2 regions of the Gottfriedia acidiceleris genome follow, and region 1 is predicted to be linked to the other one. Evidence: a T-box and tRNA genes for the amino acid it is inferred to sense, from the RefSeq annotation. Region 1 holds a T-box; the other holds one or more tRNA genes.
What was found. A T-box is a leader RNA that pairs with one kind of tRNA and senses whether it is charged. The one in region 1 lies ahead of MY490_RS12910 (glycine--tRNA ligase), so its partner is inferred to be a tRNA-Gly.

Region 1 (10,885 bases):
ATTTGAGACGGTTGACCCAACTGATTTAAGAAATAGTGATCAATTTAGTAATGGATCATTTGTTATGGATACAGATGATTCTGGTGAAATAAAGACGATCATTCGATATAAAAAAGAAGAAAATAGTTAAATTAGGCCTATTCCAAGCTTTTTGGAATAGGTTTTTTTGTCGAATTTGTCGGGAAATGTAAAATGATACTAGGAAAATATATTTTTAAGATTAACCTAGTAAACTATATTAAAATCCTTTAATTTTATATTTTGAAATAAGGAAAATTGGTTATTAATGGGAATAATTACCTAAAATAACAACGAATCGACATAATTGTCGAAATATTTTGAATCGAAAGAACTTGTCTAACGAAAAAATATAGCTTACTATTTTCTTAAGAATTTTAAATTTTCAAAAAATAGGTTTTTAAGGGGGCGTACATATGGTTTTTAAGAAGGGATTTGCAATTTTAGCATCAGTATCATTAACTGCGGGTATTTTAGCAGGCTGTGGTAGTAATAGTTCAAAGGATGGGAACCAGGTCATTAAAATTGCGACAAATACACCATTATCTGGTAATAATGCAATTTTAGGTGATTCCATTAAACTTGGAGCTCAGCTTGCTTTAGAGGATCAAAAAGCAGCTTTCAAAAAATTAGGCTTTGATTTAAAGCTTGTACCTTATGATGACCAAGGGGATCCAAAAAAAGGTGTAGCAAATGCTGAGCAGTTAGCTGCAGACAATAAAATCCTTGGTGTTGTAGGACACTTAAACTCTGGTGTAGCAATTCCTTCTTCTGTAAAGTATGAGAAAGACCATATTGTAATGGTATCTCCTTCAAATACTGCAAATGAAGTAACTGATCGTGGATTAGGAGTCGTTAACCGAATTTGTGCTCGTGATGACTTCCAAGGTCCTGCAGGTGCAAATTTCGCTGTTAATACTTTAAAAGCAAAAAATATTTTTATCATTCAAGATAAAACACCTTACGGAACTGGTTTAGCTAATGAATTCAAAGCTGCTGCTGAGAAATTAGGCGCTAAAATTTTAGGTGAAGAAGGGATCTCAATCGGAGATAAAGACTTTAACGGAGTACTAAACAACGCAATTGCGAAAAAGCCTGATTTAGTATTCTTCGGTGGACTTTATGCTGAAGGTGGAATTTTATTAAAACAAGCTCGTGAAAAAGGATTAAACATCCCATTCATGGGTGGAGATGGAATGGACTCTTCAGGTTTAGTTGATATTGCTGGAGATGCTGTTAAAAACTTCTACTATACTTCAGTAGCTGGTGATACGTTAAAAACTGATAAAGGTAAAGCTTTTGCTGACGCGTATAAAGCTAAATTTAATAAAAACATTGAATCGTTCTCATCTTACGGTTATGATTCTGCTGGCGTTTTATTAGAAGGATTAAAAAATGCGATCAACGATAATAAAGGAAAAACGCCAACACGTGAACAAGTTGAAAAAGCAGTACGTGCAATTCAAGATTATGATGGTGTAGTAACGAAGGTGGGCTTCGACGATAAAGGGGACAACAAATACGCGAAAGTATTTATTTATACGTTTAAAGAAGCTAAATACCCTGGTACTCAAGAAGGCGAAGTTACTAAACCATAATTAGAAACAAACTCTACCAGTCTTAAAGAAAAGAGTATCCTGTAAAATGTGATACTCTTTTTCTCTCAATAAGATGAAAAAATTGTAAAATTTTGGAAGTTAATAGTAAATATACTACATTATTTATAGGAGGTCTTATACATGAATGAAGTAATTCAAACACTACCTCAAGTTCTAATAGACGGTCTTGTTTTAGGAGCAGTATATGCAATTGTAGCACTCGGTTACACGATGGTTTATGGGATATTGGAACTAATCAATTTTGCACATGGAGAAATATTTATGGTAGGTGCGTTTATTGGTACTGCTGTATTAATTACATTTACTGGTTTAGGTTTATTAAGTAGTTTACCTGCAATTATCGTGTTAGCAATTGTTTTAATAGTAGCTTCATTAGCAACTGGTTTCCTAGGAATGGGGATTGAAAGAGTTGCGTATCGTCCATTGCGAAAAGCACCAAAGTTAATTACATTAATTACAGCAATCGGTATTTCATTTTTACTACAAGATATTGTACGTTTTATTGCTGAATTAAAAGAAGGAAATTACATTATTACTGGCCCATCACTATTTTCTGGACAACACCAAATTAAAACTAGCTCAATTCTTTCTTCATTTGGAAATGCACAAATTAAATCAGCATCAATCATTATTTTAGTCGTTGCAGTTGTAATGATGATTTCATTAGATTACTTCATCAATAAAACAAAATGGGGTACAGCAATGCGTGCAGTTGCACAGGATCGTGAAACTGCATCATTAATGTCAGTAAACGTTAACAAAGTCATCTCTTTAACATTCTTTTTAGGTTCTGGATTAGGTGGTGCAACTGGCGTATTATTTGCATTACAGTACAGCACAATTGACCCATATATCGGTTTTATTTTAGGCCTAAAAGCATTTACAGCTGCAGTATTAGGTGGAATCGGAAATATTCGTGGTGCAATGTTTGGCGGTTTATTGATCGGTGTCATCGAAGTGTTTGCAGCAACAAATTTATCAACTTTAACACATGGTATTTTCCCATCAGAATATAAAGATGTTGTTGCATTTGGAATTTTAATTCTAGTTCTAATATTCAAGCCAGAAGGTTTATTAGGTAAACCTGTAGCTGAGAAAGTGTAGGTGAATTAGATGAAGAGCTTATTAAATGGGTTAAAACAATCAAATAAACTACAAGGTATTTTCTTAGGTGCTTATCTCGTTGTTACATCATTAGGATTATACTTTTTGCAAGAATCCGTAACGGCATTTCTATTAATCTTGTTCTCACTTTACTTATTATATAAAACTAATTTTCCAGTCAAATTAAAATGGAGCATTGGAATCCTAGTTTTAACGGTGATTATGCCTTATGTTGCATCACAAGGTACAGCATTTGAATCATATATGGGTGTAGCGACTTTAGTTGGAATCTATGTTGCAATGGCACTTGGATTAAATGTAGTAGTTGGTTTAGCGGGTCTATTAGATTTAGGATTCGTTGCCTTCTTTGCAATCGGTTCATATACTTATGCAATTTTCTCAACTAAACAAGTTACGAATTTCTTACATTTTGATTTCCTTCCGTTTTCAGGAAACTCATTCTGGGTATTTATTATAATCGGTGGAATTATCGCTGCAATTGCAGGTGTATTATTAGGTATTCCAGTACTTCGTGTAAAAGGTGATTATTTAGCAATTGTAACACTAGGATTTGGAGAAATTATTCGAATTGTATTTAATAACTTAGATAAACCAGTAAATATTACTGGAGGGGCACAAGGTATTTCTTCGATTCCTGCTCCTACTATTTTTGGTTTAGAGATTGATAATTCAGGACAATTTTATTATGTCGTGTTAGTTGTTTTAGCAATCGTCATTTTAGCTGTTACTAGATTACAAGATTCGAAGCTTGGACGTTCTTGGAAGGCGGTACGTGAGAATGAAATCGCTGCACAAGCTTCAGGTATTCACTTAGTACGTACGAAATTAATAGCATTTGCAATCGGTGCTTCTTTCTCAGGTATGATGGGAGTAGTATTCTCTGCTAAGCAAATGTTTATTGACCCAACAAGCTTTACATTACTTGAGTCTATTACGATCTTGGTAATGGTTATTTTAGGCGGAATGGGTAGTGTTCCAGGTGTTATCCTTGGAGCTACACTTGTAACAATCTTAAATTTACAAGTATTAACAGAGGTAACAAACTATTTAAACCAATTAACATTAGATGGAGTTATTAATTTACCACCGGCTCTATCGCCTTCTAAAATGCAACGTATGATTTTCGGACTTATTTTAGTACTTGCAGCAATTTTTAGGCCAAAAGGATTATTGCCTGCCAAAAATAAGGTTGTTCCAAAAGAAGACGTCGTAGATCAAACTGTCGTCGAAGAAAAAACACGCACAGTTTCATTTTAAGAGGGGAGGTTATCAAATGTTAAAAACAACGAATTTAACGAAAAGCTTTGGCGGTTTAACTGCTGTAAATAATGTAAATATTGAAATTAAAGAAGGCTCAATTACAGCGGTAATTGGACCAAATGGAGCTGGAAAAACAACATTTTTTAATATGATTACAGGTGTGTACACTCCTAGTAGTGGTGAAATTTTGCTAGGAAATGAGAGTTTAGTAGGGCTAAAGCCACATACTGTTAATAAAAAAGGGATCGCGCGTACATTCCAAAATATTCGTTTATTTAATAGTATGACAGCATTAGAAAATGTCATGGTAGGAATGCATCAGCATTTAAAGTATGGTGTTTTTTCAACAATCTTCCATTTACCTAAATTTAAAAAAGCAGAACAATCGGCGATGAAAGAGGCATATAAATGGTTAGAATACGTCGGATTGGCTGAGGTTTATAATGAGGAAGCATCGAGTCTATCATACGGTGCACAAAGACGACTTGAAATCGCGCGTGCATTAGCATCTCAACCAAGAATCTTACTTTTAGATGAGCCAGCTGCAGGGATGAATCCGAAAGAAACGAAAGAATTGACTAATTTAATCTATCAAATGAGAGATGACCTTAACTTAACAATCGTCTTAATCGAGCATGATATGAAGCTTGTTATGGAAATATCCGAGTATTTATTTGTCCTTGATCATGGCGAAAAAATTGCAGAAGGAAAACCTCTTGAAATTAGAAATAATCAAAAAGTAATTGAAGCATATTTAGGAAAAAGTGCAGTGACTACTGCATAGTGAAAGGAGTACGAAAAGATGACGCTATTACAATTAAAAGATATTAACTCTTTTTACGGTGGTATTCAAGCACTGAAAAATATTAACATTGAAGTAAATGAAGGTGAAATTGTAACGTTAATTGGAAGTAACGGTGCTGGAAAATCTACTACTCTAAAAACGATTTGTGGCCAAGTTAAACCAAAATCTGGAACGCTCATTTATAAAGGTGAAGAAATTATAAAGCTACAATCTCATGAAATTGCCTTAAAAGGAATCGCACATGTACCAGAAGGAAGAAGAATTTTTTCTAAATTAAGTGTAAAAGAAAATTTAGAGATGGGTGCTTTCTCCGTTAAAGATAAAAAACTAATCGCTGCACGCATGGAAATGGTATTTGATTATTTTCCAAGACTGAAAGAGCGTTTAAGCCAAAAAGGCGGTACGATGAGTGGAGGAGAACAACAAATGCTAGCAATTGGTAGAGGACTGATGATGGGACCATCATTGCTAATGCTAGATGAACCATCTATGGGTCTTGCTCCAATTATCGTTGAACAAATATTTGAAATTATTGAGCAACTAAACAAACAAGGAATGACAATCTTATTAGTCGAACAAAACGCATACCAAGCATTACAAATTGCTCACCGCGGGTATGTAATTCAAACTGGTGAGATCCAAATGGTTGGTGAAGGTAAGACATTAATGAATAATGAAGAAGTGAAAAAAGCTTATTTAGCTTAATGAATCTGTAAACGAAAAGGGGATGTATCATGAGTCGGGTCAACTGACATGTGATCATCCTTTTTTTGATGTGAACGAGTGTGGTATACAGAGAGGGGGGGATCTAGGAGGCACTAATCATTTCAAGTCTATTTTTCAGACTTTTTTAAAGATATTTGGCAGAACTCTCTAAGGTTTATTTGCAGTTCAGTCGGTCTATATATGATTTTCTCATCGAAAATAAAAGAGGGAACCCCATATGGATTCCCTCATTAATAATTATTATTTATTAGAAATAAATTCCGAAACTTTTAATTGTTCTTCACTTGACGCATTGTTAATTGAAGATTGAAGTGATTCCTCTAGTAAACTACGATTCTTGTAAAAATCTTCATGTTTACTATTATAATAGTACTTCACTGCTTCTAAATCTGAGAAAAACTCTTTTCCAAGCTTTAGAAGAAATGTTACTGGAAGTCCTTCGATCACTACTGTATTTACATTTTCAGAAATTTCATTTACCGTACTGTTTGAAGTTGAAATCATTTCCTCGTTTAATTCTTTAACAAGTAATTGTTCGAACCCTTTTATTTTATTGTTTCTTTTGTTTACGATTCGCTTTTTGTTTGTCTTTAATAAACGAATGGAATGATGTTTATCAAGCAATACTGCTGAACGTTTCTTTTTCTTTAAAAAAATGCTGCTACTCAAAACTAGCACTCCCTTCTGATAGTATAGTATATAAATAAAACAACTTTTCTATCATACCAAGTAATGCTCATACTGTAAAGGTTTTATCTTTACATGTTAGCTTTCCAAAAATATTCAAAAATTTCACGGTATTTTTTTATTAAAATTGTTCATAATAATATTTGACTTAATCATTGTCACTTTGTTAAAATAACAACATATTATTTATTACATATAACGTTGACGGAAAGAAGTACCTAAAGATTATTTTGTCTAGCGAATTGAGGATGGTGTGAGCTCAATCAAAACCTTTAGCGAAAGGCATTCCTGAGTTAATTTTTAAAGTGGACAATTTTTTTAATTGTCAACTAGGGTGGAACCGCGGGTGCGTATACAGCTCTCGTCCCTAGGCAGAAAATGCCTAAGGATGAGAGCTTTTTTATTTCATTCTTGCATTTTCAAAAAACAATTGAAAATTGGAGGTAAATGAAATGTCAGAAAAATCGATGGATGTCGTAGTAAGTCATGCTAAACACAGAGGATTTGTATTTCCAGGATCTGAAATTTACGGTGGTTTAGCAAATACGTGGGATTATGGTCCACTAGGTGTTGAATTAAAAAACAATGTGAAAAAAGCTTGGTGGAAAAAGTTTGTTCAACAAAGTCCATATAATGTTGGACTAGATGCTGCAATCTTAATGAATCCACGTACATGGGAAGCTTCAGGTCATATTGGTAACTTTAATGATCCAATGATTGATTGCAAAAATTGTAAAGCTCGTCATCGTGCAGATAAATTAATCGAAAATGCACTTGAAGAAAAAGGGATGGAAATTATCGTTGATGGTCTTCCATTTTCAGAAATGGCTAAATTGATTGAGGAACATAAAATTGCTTGTCCTGATTGTGGTAGCCATGATTTTACAGATATTCGTCAATTTAACCTAATGTTTAAAACATTCCAAGGTGTTACTGAGTCGAGTACGAATGAAATTTTCTTACGTCCAGAAACAGCACAAGGTATTTTTGTAAACTTCAAAAATGTTCAACGTACAATGAGAAAGAAAGTACCATTTGGTATTGCTCAAATTGGTAAAAGCTTCCGTAACGAAATTACACCAGGAAATTTCACGTTCCGTACTCGTGAATTTGAACAAATGGAGCTTGAATTCTTCTGTAAACCAGGTGAAGAGTTAGAGTGGTATTCTTATTGGAAAGAAACTGCTAATAAATGGCTTTTAGCTTTAGGTATGAAAGAAGAAAATCTTCGTTTACGTGAGCATAGTGCGGATGAATTATCACACTATAGTAACGCGACAACTGACTTTGAATATAAATTCCCATTTGGTTGGGGCGAATTATGGGGCATTGCGTCTCGTACAGATTATGATTTAAAACAACATATGGAATATTCAACAGAAGATTTCACCTATCATGATCCAATTACAAATGAAAAATACGTTCCATATTGTATCGAGCCATCATTAGGTGCAGACCGTGTTACATTAGCATTTTTAATTGATGCTTATGAAGAAGAGGCATTAGAAGATGGTACATCTCGTACAGTAATGCGTCTACATCCTGCATTAGCACCATATAAGGCAGCGATTTTACCATTATCAAAAAAATTATCAGAAAATGCACAAGAAGTATTTGCTTCATTAGCAGAAGATTTCAATGTTGATTTTGATGAAACTGGTTCAATTGGTAAACGTTATAGACGTCAAGATGAAATCGGTACTCCTTTCTGTATTACGTACGACTTCGAATCAATTGAAGATGGAAAAGTAACTGTTCGTGACCGTGATACTATGGAGCAAACTCGTGTGGCAATAAGTGAATTACAATCATTTTTAGCTAATAAAATTAAATTTTAATTTAGTTTTTTAAAATAAGGTGTCCTTTTGGACATCTTTTTTCATATATTTTACTAAAGCTTGTTTAAAGTTTAAGAAATTTACTAAAAATGGTAAAATAAAAGTATAAAATAAAGGAGGAGTTTAAATGAGGAGTTCAAATCCTATCTTAAATTCTGATCGATTAACCAAATCAAGGCATGCTGCTAAAGCGATGACGATTGGTGGGACAATTGGTAAAACAATGATTGCATTAATCTTACTAATCGCAACAGCAGGATACTCATTTTATCTAACAGCTACAGGAACACTTAATTCTAAAGTGTTTATTGGATGTTTAATCGTTGCATTCATTATTGGGTTAGTAACATCTTTTTCTCCTAGAATTGCGCCGATTACTACACCTATTTATGCAGCAGTTGAAGGGATTCTAATCGGTAATATTTCAGCAGTTTACGAAGCAACATATGGAATGATTGTCCTTCAAGCGGTTCTATTAACAATTGCCATTATAGCAGGAACATTAATTTGTTATGCTACTGGACTTGTTAAAGTAACGCACCGTTTTAGATCAATTGTTTTCGGTTTAACAATCGGAGTGTTTATCTTTTATTTACTAACGATGGTCCTTCAACTTTTCCATGTTCCAATTCCATATATCCATCAATCTGGTCCAATAGGAATATTTGTTAGTTTAGCGATACTTGTTATTGCTTCATTAAATCTATTCTTGGATTTTGATCTAATTACGACAAGTGTTAGACAAGGTGCACCAAAAGAGTTCGAGTGGTATTGTGCTTTTGGTTTATTAGTAACAGTCATTTGGGTTTATATTGAAGCACTTCGATTCCTATCGAGGCTTCGCGATTAAATAATTTTAGTCAGTCAGACCTTACTCTCAAATGAAAGTAAGGTTTTTTACTATATTTTGATTTGAATTCGATCAAGTTTAGATAGAATTAACAATAGTAGAAAGTAGGAAAATAGATGAGTAAGAAAAAATTTGAAGTCTTTGAAAATGAAACAATTAATGATTGCTTAGAAAGAATGGAAAGAGAAGGCTATAAACCAGTTAAAAGAATGGAAGTCCCAATATTTTCAGAACAAATGGTTAATGGAAAGGTAGAAATTGAACCGACTGGGAGAAAGATTGTATTTGAAGGCAAATTAAATACAAATTAATATGAATAAATATAATAATCTAATGGAATAGTAACCTTATATGAATAAAATGAGGTGAAAATATGCATAAATTAGCATGTCCACGTTGTAAAACAAACAAAAGTAGATTTTATTTAATCGAACAAAACCCAAAAGCAGTTAAATTAAATGCACAAAGCGGAGATGTTGAAATAGAAGAATACGTTTCAAGTGGGCTAGATCCATTTTTTGTTCCATATAAAGGTCCAGAATATTTAGTTCAATGTGGAACTTGTGGTTTAATTGATCAAAGTGTTATGTTTGAAAAAACAGCAGATTCATTGAAATTTTAAAATAAAAAACTAAGTACGAAGGTATGAATAGAATAAAAATAGATGACCTCTATACAGAGATCATCTTATTTTTGTTGGATAGTTTTTTAATAGTTTATATGCAAAAAGAAAAATTTTGAAGTAGATAGTTTTTTATAACCAATAGTTTAGAACCAATCTTTTTTCTTGAACCACATCACTAATCCGAACACCATGATTAGCATGATTACCCAACAGTAATAATAACCATATTTTAATTGAAGCTCAGGGATGTGAACAAAATTCATACCATATACACCTACGATGAATGTTAGTGGCATGAACACTATCGAGACCGATGTTAACATTTTCATCGTTTTATTCATTTTGTGTGAGTTCGTTGAAATATAACTTTCTCTGATGTCATTTGCCATTTCCCTGTTATCTGCAATGTCATCTAATAATTTTACTAAGTGTTCGTAGACGATTCGTAATTTCTTTGTCGTTTCTTTGTCAATTTCAACGTGTGTTGAATTTAATATACGATAAATTAAATCTTTTGTTGGTTTAACTGTTTTTCTTACCTTTGATAACTTACTTAATTGTGTTTTAATTCCATCGATCATGCTTAGATCGGAATTTGATCCTAATTCATCAATCTCTTCGATGTCATCTTCAATTTTTTGGACGATAGGAAAGAATTTATCAACAATTTCATCACAAATATGATACAGGATTCGTTCTGGTTTTATTCCTTTTGTACTTTTTAATCCTTTTAGTTTGTTCCACACAATTTGTATCGCATTTGATTCCTCCCAACAAAATGAAACGATGTACTTGTGGGATAAAAAGAGATCAATTTCATCTTGTTGCATGTTCTCCTGCAATGATTGTAGGATGATAAAACGATAGCCATCGTAATAATCCATTTTCGGTCTTTCTTTATAACTTACACAATGCTTAATTGCTATTTCATCGAAGTGGAAATGAGTTTTCAATAGGTCAATTTCTTCTTTTTCAGGTTTTCCAATATCGACCCAAACCCAATCAATTTGTTCGGAATTTAATTCTTTTATTGATACATCAAACGCATGGGTTCCGTCCTTGTATACAGCCATCGTTTTGATCATTTCGGCACCCCTTTTTCTCGTTAATTTTCACCAAAATCAGTTTAACACAATATTCTTCATTAGTTTTTAAAAAATTTATGAGAAAGTTTAACGATTAACAAAAGTAGTAAGGAAATAAAACAAAAATATAATAAGAGATATAATTCTGCTTTTCTTTCTTTAGTTGCAGAAAAGATATTTTACTAAAAAGATCATTAACATTGCCATTTATTATCTCCATTGGCATATGAATTTAAGTTAAGTAAAA
Region 2 (10,885 bases), 1.6 Mb from region 1:
CCCTTATTACTCGGAGGAATGCCTGACGAATGATTTTTTTTATTTATGCGTTTACTAGTACTTTTTTGAATTCTTCCGTAAGCATTGGAACTACTTCGAATAAATCACCGACGATGCCATAATCAGCAACCTGAAAAATTGGAGCTTCAGGATCTTTATTTATCGCTACAACAACCTTTGAGTTCGACATGCCAGCCAAATGCTGTATCGCGCCTGAAATACCACAGGCAATATACAAGTCAGGTGTAACGACCTTACCTGTTTGACCAATCTGTAAAGAGTAATCACAGTAATCTGCATCACATGCACCACGAGATGCACCTACTGCACCACCAAGAACCTCCGCAAGCTCTAGGAGAGGCTGAAATCCTTCTTCAGATTTGACTCCACGTCCTCCAGAGATAACAATTTTCGCTTCTGATAGATCTACACCTCCAGTAGCCTTTCGTACAACATCTTTGACGACTGTACGTACGTCATTAATTTCAACATTAAACCACACAACCTCAATAGTACCTCCAGCTTTCTCTACTGCAATATTATTCGGCCGGACTGTTGCAAAAGGAATACTAGAAACTGCTTTCTTTTTCTCAAACGCTTTCCCTGAATAAATTGGACGCGTAAAAATTACATCATCATCTTCAATCTGTACGTCAATGACATCTGACACAAGACCAAGGCCAAAACGTGCAGCAATGCGTGGTGCAAGATCTTTCCCAATAGCCGTATGAGGAAATAAAATTGCATCTGGCTCGACATCTTCAATGACTTGACGCATCGCTTGAGCGTATGCATCAGTTGTATACACATCCAATTTTTCGTTGCTAATGATATAAACTTTATTTGCTCCGTGTTTACCTAAAATATTGGCATAATGAGTAGAGTTACTACCAATCGCAACAGCAATAATTTCTCCGCCTTCTGCAATACGCCTTGCTGACGTCAATACTTCAAGTGAAACACTTCTTAAATTACCAGCCTTAGCTTCTGTTAGTACAAGTACTTTTCTCATATTCTTTCTTCCCCCTAGATTATTAAATTACTTTTGCTTCCCTACGAAGTAATGATGCTAGTTCCATTACCTGATTATTGATATCACCAGTTAGAATACGACCTGCTCCCTTTTTCGTTGGATAAAAGGTTTCCATTACCGCCGTTTTTACTTCAGCTTCAACTTCAATATCTAAATCATCTAATTCTATACGCTCTATTGGCTTTTTCTTCGCTTTCATAATTCCAGGCAGCGATGGGTAACGTGGTTCATTTAATCCTTGTTGGGCAGTAATTAATACAGGGAGAGAAACTTGGATGATCTCTTTATCCCCTTCTACATCCCGCTCGATTATAGCTTCATTATTGCTGATCTCGAGCTTAGTAATCGTCGTAACTTGTGCAATATTAAGTTCTTCTGCCAGACGTGGCCCTATTTGTCCAGAACCATAGTCTACTGCTACATTTCCACCTAAAATAATATCAAATTCACGTTCTTTAATAACTGCAGCAAGAATTTTTGCAGTAATGTATTCATCAAGTTCAAAATCTTCGCTCTCCACAATTACTGCATTATCCGCTCCCATAGCTAGTGCTGTACGCAGTGCACTTTCTGAGCGTTCTGTTCCTACTGTGATAACGGTTACAATTCCACCATGTTCATCCCGCAGTTTAATCGCTTCTTCAATTGCATATTCATCATAAGGATTGATAATGAAGTTTACTCCCTCTTCACTAACAACATTGTTCTGAATCACAATTTTCTCTTCCGTATCAAAAGTCTGCTTCACTAAAACTAAAATGTTCATATTCCCATCCCCTATTCTTTTTAATTCCAAACGTAAATTTTTTATTTACACGTCCCCACAATCAATACTCTCCCAAAAGGTAAATACTAAATGCTCTATATTCCTAAATTCTTTTTATTACCACTTGCTGAAAAAAAATTAGATGGAATATTCTGAATAATAGGCTACTAATTAGATAATAAATTTAAATAATTGTTTTTCAAAGTTCATAATCTAAAAGGTACGTTAAATAAAATTTAATCTATTTTGGACTTTAGTAAACAACAAAGGAGCAACGACTATAGTCGTTGCTCCTTTGTTGTTTACTAAACTAAATATTAATATTGATGCCTTTTGCAACTTTACTAACAAACACTTATTTTTATCTACATAGATTGCGATTGATTCTCTTCAAACAATGTTAATTGCTGGAAATCAGTTTTTGTTTCAGCTGGTAGTTCAAATTTCCAATTATCTTTAAAGACTTCATGGAGAACTTTTTCTATGCGATCTACTGCTAATATTTCTACACCTTTATATTGATGTAATGTAGCTTGATCGTTCTCTTTCGGAACAATAATTTTTGTTGCTCCTGCTTTAACGGCTGCCTTTACTTTTTCTGGAACACCGCCAACTGGTTTTACATCACCTTGAATGCTCATTTCACCAGTCAGAGCAATTGTATTTAAAACTGGTACATTGTTAACAGCTGAAAAAATACCAACTACCATTGCAATCCCTGCAGATGGGCCGTCAATTAATGCGCCACTTGGAAAATTAATGTGAATCGTAAAGTCATCGATTGGTACACCAATTTTTCGTAAGATTGTCGTAACATTTTCTAAAGAGCCTTTTGCCATACTTTTTCTACGAATGGATTTAGCCTGATTACCTAAGCTTTCTTCCTCAACAATGCCAGTAATCGTAATTGAACCTTTACCGATTTCTTTTGCCTTCATTGCAATTACTTCAATCGGTAGTAACGCACCAATATTTGCTCCATAAACAGCTAAACCGTTCACCAATCCAACTGTTGGCGCTTCTGGAATTTTGTTAACAAGTCTTGGTGATAAACGACTTACAGAAACAACCCACCCAATATCATCTTCTATTAATTCTTTTCGTCCAGAAGTTAAAACCATCCCGCCCGCTAACTGAATTAAGTTAATCGCTTCACGACCATTTTTTGCATATGTACCTACTAATTCTAAGGCTTTTTCTGAGAGGCTTATTTCAATTTTTTCAGCAGATCGTTTAGCTACTGCCTGAATTTCATCCTGTTCTAATTCTCTGAAAAATATTTCTAAACAACGTGAACGAATTGCCGGTGGGATATCTTCTGGAGATCTTGTTGTTGCACCAACTAATCTAAAATCTGCTGGTAAACCGTGTTTAAAAATTTCATGAATATGTGCTGGTATAGAAGGATTTTCTTCTTGGTAATAAGCACTCTCAAATTTTACTTTACGGTCTTCAAGTACCTTCAGCATTTTATTCATTTGAATTGGATGAAGCTCGCCAATTTCATCAATAAATAAAATCCCTCCATGTGCATCGGTTACTGCCCCTTTTTTAGGTTGAGGAACACCTGCTTGCCCCATCGCACCTGCACCTTGATAGATAGGATCGTGTACAGAACCAATTAAAGGATCTGCAATTCCTCTTTCATCAAATCGAGCAGTTGTAGCGTCTAATTCTATAAATACTGCATCTTGTTTAAAAGGTGTATTCGGGCTCTTTTTCGCTTCTTCTAATACAAGTCTAGCCGCTGCCGTTTTTCCGACACCAGGCGGCCCATAAATGATTACATGTTGAGGATTAGCACTGCACAGTGAGGCTTTTAACGCTTTGATTCCATCCTCTTGGCCAACTATATCATCAAAAGTAGTTGGTCTAACTCTCTCTGCTAACGGAACAGTTAAAGAGATTGACTTTAATTTACGTAACTGCTCCATTTCTTTTTTAGATTCCCTGTCAATCGAAACTTTAGTTGTTCGTTGACCCTTTAATAAATGAATAAAATACAATGCAACGATTGTACCTAATGCTAATTGAGCTAATAATATAATAGTTGTTAAACTCATTCTTTACCCCTCCACTGAAGTAGAAATTAATTTTAGTATCGCCCTCTAAATGGAAGGATAAACCAAATTTAAAAAATTAAAGATAAGGTTTACTACGTAAAGTTTCTATGCATTTAAGAAAGATTTAAAAAAATCACTTAAAAAAGTCAAAATAAAAAACCAAATGCAAAATGCATTTGGTTCCTTAATTAAGCTAATTTATTTGCTTTTTTCTTTAACTCTAATTCAGTTCCATCTTCTAGTACAAGCTTAGGAGCTGCGCCAGTTTTAACAGTTTCTGCTGAGATAATACATTTTTGGATATCCTCACGTGAAGGTAATTCAAACATAATATCTAACATAATCCCTTCAATGATCGAACGTAGTCCACGAGCTCCAGTTTTACGCTCAATTGCTTTTTTAGCAATTTCAATTAATGCGTTATCCTCAAACTCAAGTTCAACTTGGTCAAGCTCTAGTAATTTTTGATATTGCTTAATTAAAGCATTTTTTGGTTTAGTTAAAATTTCAACTAACGATGCTTCATCAAGTTGCTCTAAATTAGCTAAAACTGGTAAACGACCGATGAACTCCGGAATTAAACCAAATCGTAATAAGTCTTCTGGTAATACATGGTTTAAGATTTCTTTTGAGTTTAAATCACTCTTTTCAGAATCACCACTGAAACCAATTACCTTTTTACCTAAACGGCGTTTGATAATTTGTTCGATCCCATCAAATGCTCCACCACAAATAAATAAAATATTTGTCGTATCAATTTGAATGAATTCTTGATGTGGATGCTTACGACCACCTTGAGGAGGTACGCTTGCGACTGTTCCTTCAAGAATTTTTAAAAGTGCTTGCTGAACACCTTCACCTGACACATCACGTGTAATTGAAGGGTTCTCAGACTTACGTGCAACTTTATCAATTTCATCGATATAAATAATACCTTTTTCAGCGCGTTCGACATCATAATCAGCTGCTTGGATTAATTTTAAAAGAATGTTTTCAACATCTTCCCCAACATATCCAGCTTCAGTTAATGAAGTTGCATCTGCAATCGCAAATGGTACATTTAAAATACGTGCTAAAGTTTGAGCTAATAATGTTTTACCACTACCAGTTGGCCCAATCATTGCAATATTACTTTTTGATAATTCAACCTCATCAATTTTGCTATTTGAATTAATACGTTTGTAGTGATTATATACAGCAACAGATAACGCTTTTTTCGCATTGTCCTGTCCAATAACGTATTCATCAAGAATTTCGCAAATTTCTTTCGGTTTCGGAACGTCTTTAAACTCTACTTCCTCTTCTTTTGCTAGCTCTTCTTGAACAATTTCAGTACAAAGCTCAATACACTCGTCACAAATATATACACCAGGTCCTGCAACTAATTTTCTAACCTGAGACTGTGACTTCCCACAGAACGAACATTTTAGCTGTCCTTTTTCTTCGTTAAATTTGAACATATGTTCACTCCCTCTTAAAATTTCTAAAAACACTCAATATGTATGTAATCGAAAAAAATATGTATCTTGTAGCTATATAATAGCATACAAAATAAACAAAGCAATTAATTACTACTCTAAAATTGTTTAAATTTTTAGAATATATATATTCTAATCTAAAGCTAATAATCCTTCTTTTGAAGAATTATTTTTAGTATAGCCACAATTATTTTTTAAAATCTGTATAACAGATTCTAACATATGTATATGCATATTTTAAAGGAAACAGTTCACTTTACCAAATATTTCATTATTTAAAAACAAGGCACGAAAAATCTCGCGCCTTGTTTAAGTCAATATATGTTTATTTAACGCTTATTTTTTTCTGCTATCTACTAATAATTCAACAGCTTTACGGATTTGAATATCATCACGTACAGCGTCAGTTCCACCTAGCATAGTTACTAATTGCTCAGAAGGAACGTTGTACATTGAAGATAAACGAGCTAATTCTTCGTTCATTTCTTCTTCAGTTGCATCGATTTTTTCAGCTTCGATGATCGCATCGATTGTTAAGTCGATTCTTACACGAGCTTCAGCATCTTGACGCATTTGAGCACGAAGATCTTCTTCTTTAGTACCAGTGAATTGGTAGTAAAGCTCTAAGTTTAATCCTTGTTGTGCAATACGTTGTTCAAAGTCTTTAACCATACGGTCAACTTGGCTTTCGAACATTACATCTGGGATTTCGATTTCAGCATTTTCAGCTGCTTTTTGAACTAAAGCATCACGTAAGCTACCTTCAGCTTGAGATTTTTTAGATTCAACTAAGTCATTTTTGATTTTAGCTTTAAGTTCTTCTAAAGTTTCTACTTCGTCGTTTACATCTTTAGCAAACTCGTCGTTTAACTCAGGAAGTTCTTTCGCTTTAATTTCATGAACAGTTACTTTGAAAGTAGCAGCTTTTCCTGCTAATTCAGCACTGTGGTATTCTTCTGGGAATGTTACATTAACATCCGTTTCTACACCAGATTTAGCTCCGATTAAAGCTTCTTCAAATCCAGGAATGAAAGAACCTGAACCGATTTCTAATGGGTAGTTTTCACCTTTTCCACCTTCGAAAGCTACGCCATCAACGAAACCTTCGAAATCAATTACAGCTGTATCACCGTTTTCAACAGTACCATCTTCTTTAACTACTAACTCAGCTTGACGCTCTTGTAATGTAGTTAATTCAGCTTGTACGTCTTCGTCAGTTACAGTTGCATCCATTTCTTCAACTTCTAAGCCTTTGTATTCGCCTAATTTTACTTCAGGTTTTACAGTAACTTTTGCTTTGAAGATTAAAGTTTTACCTTTTTCCATTTGCTCAACGTCAACTTCTGGACGATCAACTGGCTCAATACCAACCTCTACAACAGCTTTGCTGTAAGCTTCTGGTAAAATTACATCTAAAGCATCATTGTAAAGTGCTTCAATACCAAATTTTTGTTCGAAAATTGGGCGAGGTAATTTACCTTTACGGAATCCCGGTACATTGATAGTTTTAACAACTTTTTTGAAAGCTGCATCTAAACCTTTATCTACTTCAGAAGCTTCGACTTCTACAGTTAATAGACCAACGTTAGCTTCTAATTTTTCCCATTTAGCAGTCATTGTTAGTTCCCTCCAAAATTATCTAAAAAAATATATGTGTTTACGTATTTTCGTACTATACATGCCTGTCCATTTTAATAAAGAAAATGCATGTATAATTAAGTAAATAGTCGTTACAACCATTCTATTATAACACATTCCTTTTTTGTTTCAATATTTCCTATTTTTATAAGAAGAAAATATTAAGGTTTTTTAATTTTGAATTTTAAATCAGTTTAGTTCCTTTGAAAAGTAGAACGACGACTTCCATTCCCTATTGCTCGCTTTCCGCAAGGCATGACCTAAGACCCTCATCGCATTCGCTCGAATTGGAAATCGGTTTTCTCTCCACTTCCAACATTTTCAAATTCCTTTTATTTACATAAAAAAACATAGAAGCCCAAATGGAACATCTATGTTTTTTCAACTATTTCATTTTAAATTAAATTATTGTATAGAAAAGTTCTGCAAACATGATTTTATACTGATTGCTTTCATTTTATATTAAAGTATCCTTCATCTTCAAAACGTTTTACTAAAGCAATTGCACTTTTTACAGGAAAATATTCTACATTAAATAAGTCTTTCAATTCCTCTTCATCTACACTACGATCAAAAAATTGTTGCCCGATGCAATAAAAACAAGCTGCCCATATATTTATATCCGCTGGTATTGGAATAAACGGGAAGTAAATTGTTATAAAGTGTTGGAAGTGTGTTTTTACGATTTCGAAAGCAGAAGGGTCTTCACTTTCTAATACGTCACTTAATTTTTTTAATATAGCATCTACAAAGATTTTATGTTCATCGACTGAAACCGATGTATTCCAAATCATCCTTTGGTTTACTTTGTTAAGTTCAAAATCTTTATCGATTGATTGTTCTTGTAAAATAAACAAAATAAAACTTTGAATTAACGGATTTGCTTTGGTGCTTTTTAATATTTCGCTAATTTGATCAATAACAAGATTACAATCTAAACTTCTTAATTCATTAATTAATTCAAGTTGCTTATCAATCGACTCAGAATTTTCAACGATCATATGTAAATTAAGAACTTCACCCTTAATGCCTTCACGATCTGAAACTACTTTCTTTGATAATGAGAGCATCGCTTGAAACTTATCCATCTGATTTTCATCAATTCGTTTTTGAGTGAGTAATTTTTTTATATTTTTTTGTAATTCTTCATATTCTTTTAACTGAAATAAAATGCTTATGTATACTTCAATTGCTTCATCACTCTCAAATGGGCCGAAAACTAAATCCTCACATCTTTCCTTAGCTTCCCTAGCCCGATTTCCTTCTAATAAACAAGCGACTGCAGCAAGCTCTGTTTGTGAATTATGCTCATTCATATCTTTTAATTGATCACATAACATTAAAGCTTTACTAAAATTTTTTTCCTCTAATGCTTTTTTACCTAAATTTATTATCCGATCCTTCAGTTTAGGAAAAAAGACAATATTGTCTTCCATGTTACTCTCCCCTAACATTTGTTATTTCCTGCACAAACTAGTTATGAAAAAGTGTATCATGAATTATAATTATTTAAAATATTAAAGATACGTGTATGGATGAATCTGTTTTTAGCTTTAATACCCTAACGGTTTATTACCAAATCTTTTCCATAGCTTTGGAAACTTAGTTTTTAGTTCGTCTTTTGATTTCCAATCAATCGTCAATTGTTGTTCAGGATAATCATAGCCTTTACTTTCAATTAGGGAGTTGAACTCATTCCACAATTGATCATTCCAATCATTATCGCCTTTACGCTTGATTGTATATGCTTGTAAAGCTAGATCTAACATATCTTCTAATTCTGGCGTAAGTCCTTCTTCTTCATAAATAGGAAAGATGTATTCAGCTAAATAATCTGGGTCAATTAACGTTTTCTTGTAAACTTGTTCTCCTTGTCCGATTAACCAAGCTCTAAAATGTGTAAATGAATCCTCAGAACAGCCATCCATGATGAGCCATGCGGCTCCTAAAAGATTTGCGGTATACGCTTTGGAAAAATAAGTTTCAAAATGAATTTCAAAACTAGCTATCTCTTCCTCTGATTGTTTAGCTAAATGATTTATTACCCATTCATACGGTTCTTCAACAATATGCATTTTGGATATTAAGCTCCAAAATTCTTTTTCATTCATTTATATCACTCCACTCTTATATTTATACTAGAATAACATATCTAGTATAAATTTCATGATGATCTAGACTTCTATTAATTGATATGAATTTACTCTAATTTATATAGTAAACTTAATTCATCATTTTATTTCTAAAGTTCTTCAATTAAAAGTAGTTGAAACACAAAAAAAGACACTTATTTTACATTTCGTAAAACAAGTGTCTTTTGGACGTCCTGAGAGGGATTCGAACCCCCGACCGACGGCTTAGAAGGCCGTTGCTCTATCCTGCTGAGCTACCAGGACATATGGAGCGGGTGATGGGAATCGAACCCACGACCGAAGCTTGGAAGGCTTCTATTTTACCATTAAACTACACCCGCATATTTTTTATTTCTTTTTTATTTCTTCGCGACATCACCCTGTCGACATAATTTAGTATAGTCGTTATACAAATTAAAGTCAACACTTTTTTAAAACTTTTTTCCAAAATAAAGGAAAAAAGTTTAAAGCTGTATAATTACCTTAGTTTATTAGGGGTTTCCAGCTTTTAGTACTCCGAATTTTGTTTTAGATAAGGTTAGTAACGTATATGCTACTAACCTCCATTAAATCATTATAATTCAAATGAAGTAGTAGTAAGCACCGTTCCATCTGTATTATAAAAAGTAACATTAGCTTTCATATCATTTGTTTCAAGAATAGCATAAGTCTTTTCTTTTCGCATTCTCGGTAATAAAATGCTGCCAGGGTTAATAAAAAGCAAACCATCAATTACTTCGGCTCCTAATACATGCGAGTGACCGAAGCAAGCAATTGTTGCTCCAACTTCTTTACAACGATAATACAGCTTTTGTAATGACTGTTTTATTCCATGTAAATGACCATGTGTTGCATAGATTGTGAATTCATTCCCTCGGTGAATAAATTCTTCAGGGAATTCTCCCCTAAAATCACAATTTCCTCTTACAACATTAAAACCCCTTAGTTCCTTAGCATTTACTTCTAATTCCGAATCTCCACAGTGTATCATTAAATCTACACTGTCACGATATCGGTCGGCGATTTCTTGCAATGGTTTTGTCAATCCATGGCTATCACTTACAATTAGTACTTTCATTAATTTGATCCTCTAAATAAAAAATCTTTATCTTCTTTTTTTATAACAGTCATTAATGATTTAATGGCATTTGCGCGATGACTTAAGCCACCTTTTTCATCTGTTGTTAATTCAGCCATTGTTTTATCTAATTCTGGCAAAAAGAATATTGGATCATAGCCAAAACCGTTTGTTCCCCTTTTTTCATTGGCAATATACCCTTCAACTGTACCATAAACAGTGATTGTTTCTTTACCTGGAACCGCTAAAGCTAAAGCACAATAAAATCGTGCTGTTCTTTTACCAGGAAAAACACCTTCTAGTTCACTTAATACTTTCTGTAAATTATCTTCGTCACTTTTATGTAATCCAGCATATCGAGCAGAATAAACGCCTGGTCTACCTTCAAGTGCATCCACTATTAAACCAGAGTCATCTGCAATGACTGGCGTATTTAACTCACTTGCTAAATACTCAGCTTTTAAAACCGCATTTTCTTCAAATGTAGTTCCTGTTTCTTCAATTTCTTTAATTTCAGGAAAGTCTTTTAAAGACTTAACTTGAAATCCCATCGGGTTAAAAAGTGCTTCAAAATCCTTCACTTTGCCTTGATTATTTGTCGCAATAATGATTGTTTCCATCCTTAAAGCCTCTCCTCGAAATGATTATTGAAATTTAATACCCTCTTGTAATAACACTTCTTTTTGTTTTTCAATTA

Region 2: it encodes a tRNA-Gly, which carries the amino acid that the T-box ahead of MY490_RS12910 (glycine--tRNA ligase) is inferred to sense. The anticodon was not compared.

Annotation. Positions count from the first base shown of each region.
Region 1 covers NZ_CP096034.1:2,703,481-2,714,365, reverse strand. The annotation lists gene parC (DNA topoisomerase IV subunit A) at 1-130, shown strand, start outside; gene MY490_RS12940 (branched-chain amino acid ABC transporter substrate-binding protein) at 435-1,616, shown strand; gene MY490_RS12935 (branched-chain amino acid ABC transporter permease) at 1,758-2,741, shown strand; gene MY490_RS12930 (ABC transporter permease subunit) at 2,751-4,019, shown strand; gene MY490_RS12925 (ABC transporter ATP-binding protein) at 4,036-4,806, shown strand; gene MY490_RS12920 (ABC transporter ATP-binding protein) at 4,825-5,532, shown strand; gene MY490_RS12915 (hypothetical protein) at 5,794-6,222, opposite strand; T-box leader at 6,433-6,612, shown strand; gene MY490_RS12910 (glycine--tRNA ligase) at 6,693-8,078, shown strand; gene MY490_RS12905 (Bax inhibitor-1/YccA family protein) at 8,206-8,928, shown strand; gene MY490_RS12900 (NETI motif-containing protein) at 9,045-9,239, shown strand; gene MY490_RS12895 (DNA alkylation repair protein) at 9,302-9,550, shown strand; gene corA (magnesium/cobalt transporter CorA) at 9,697-10,638, opposite strand.
Region 2 covers NZ_CP096034.1:1,067,596-1,078,480, reverse strand. The annotation lists gene MY490_RS05090 (electron transfer flavoprotein subunit alpha/FixB family protein) at 44-1,012, opposite strand; gene MY490_RS05085 (electron transfer flavoprotein subunit beta/FixA family protein) at 1,035-1,799, opposite strand; gene lonB (ATP-dependent protease LonB) at 2,165-3,862, opposite strand; gene clpX (ATP-dependent protease ATP-binding subunit ClpX) at 4,051-5,322, opposite strand; gene tig (trigger factor) at 5,677-6,957, opposite strand; gene MY490_RS05065 (hypothetical protein) at 7,431-8,414, opposite strand; gene MY490_RS05060 (DUF4240 domain-containing protein) at 8,532-9,089, opposite strand; tRNA gene MY490_RS05055 (tRNA-Arg) at 9,301-9,374, opposite strand; tRNA gene MY490_RS05050 (tRNA-Gly) at 9,378-9,451, opposite strand; gene MY490_RS05045 (metallophosphoesterase family protein) at 9,685-10,188, opposite strand; gene MY490_RS05040 (XTP/dITP diphosphatase) at 10,188-10,808, opposite strand; gene rph (ribonuclease PH) at 10,833-10,885, opposite strand, start outside.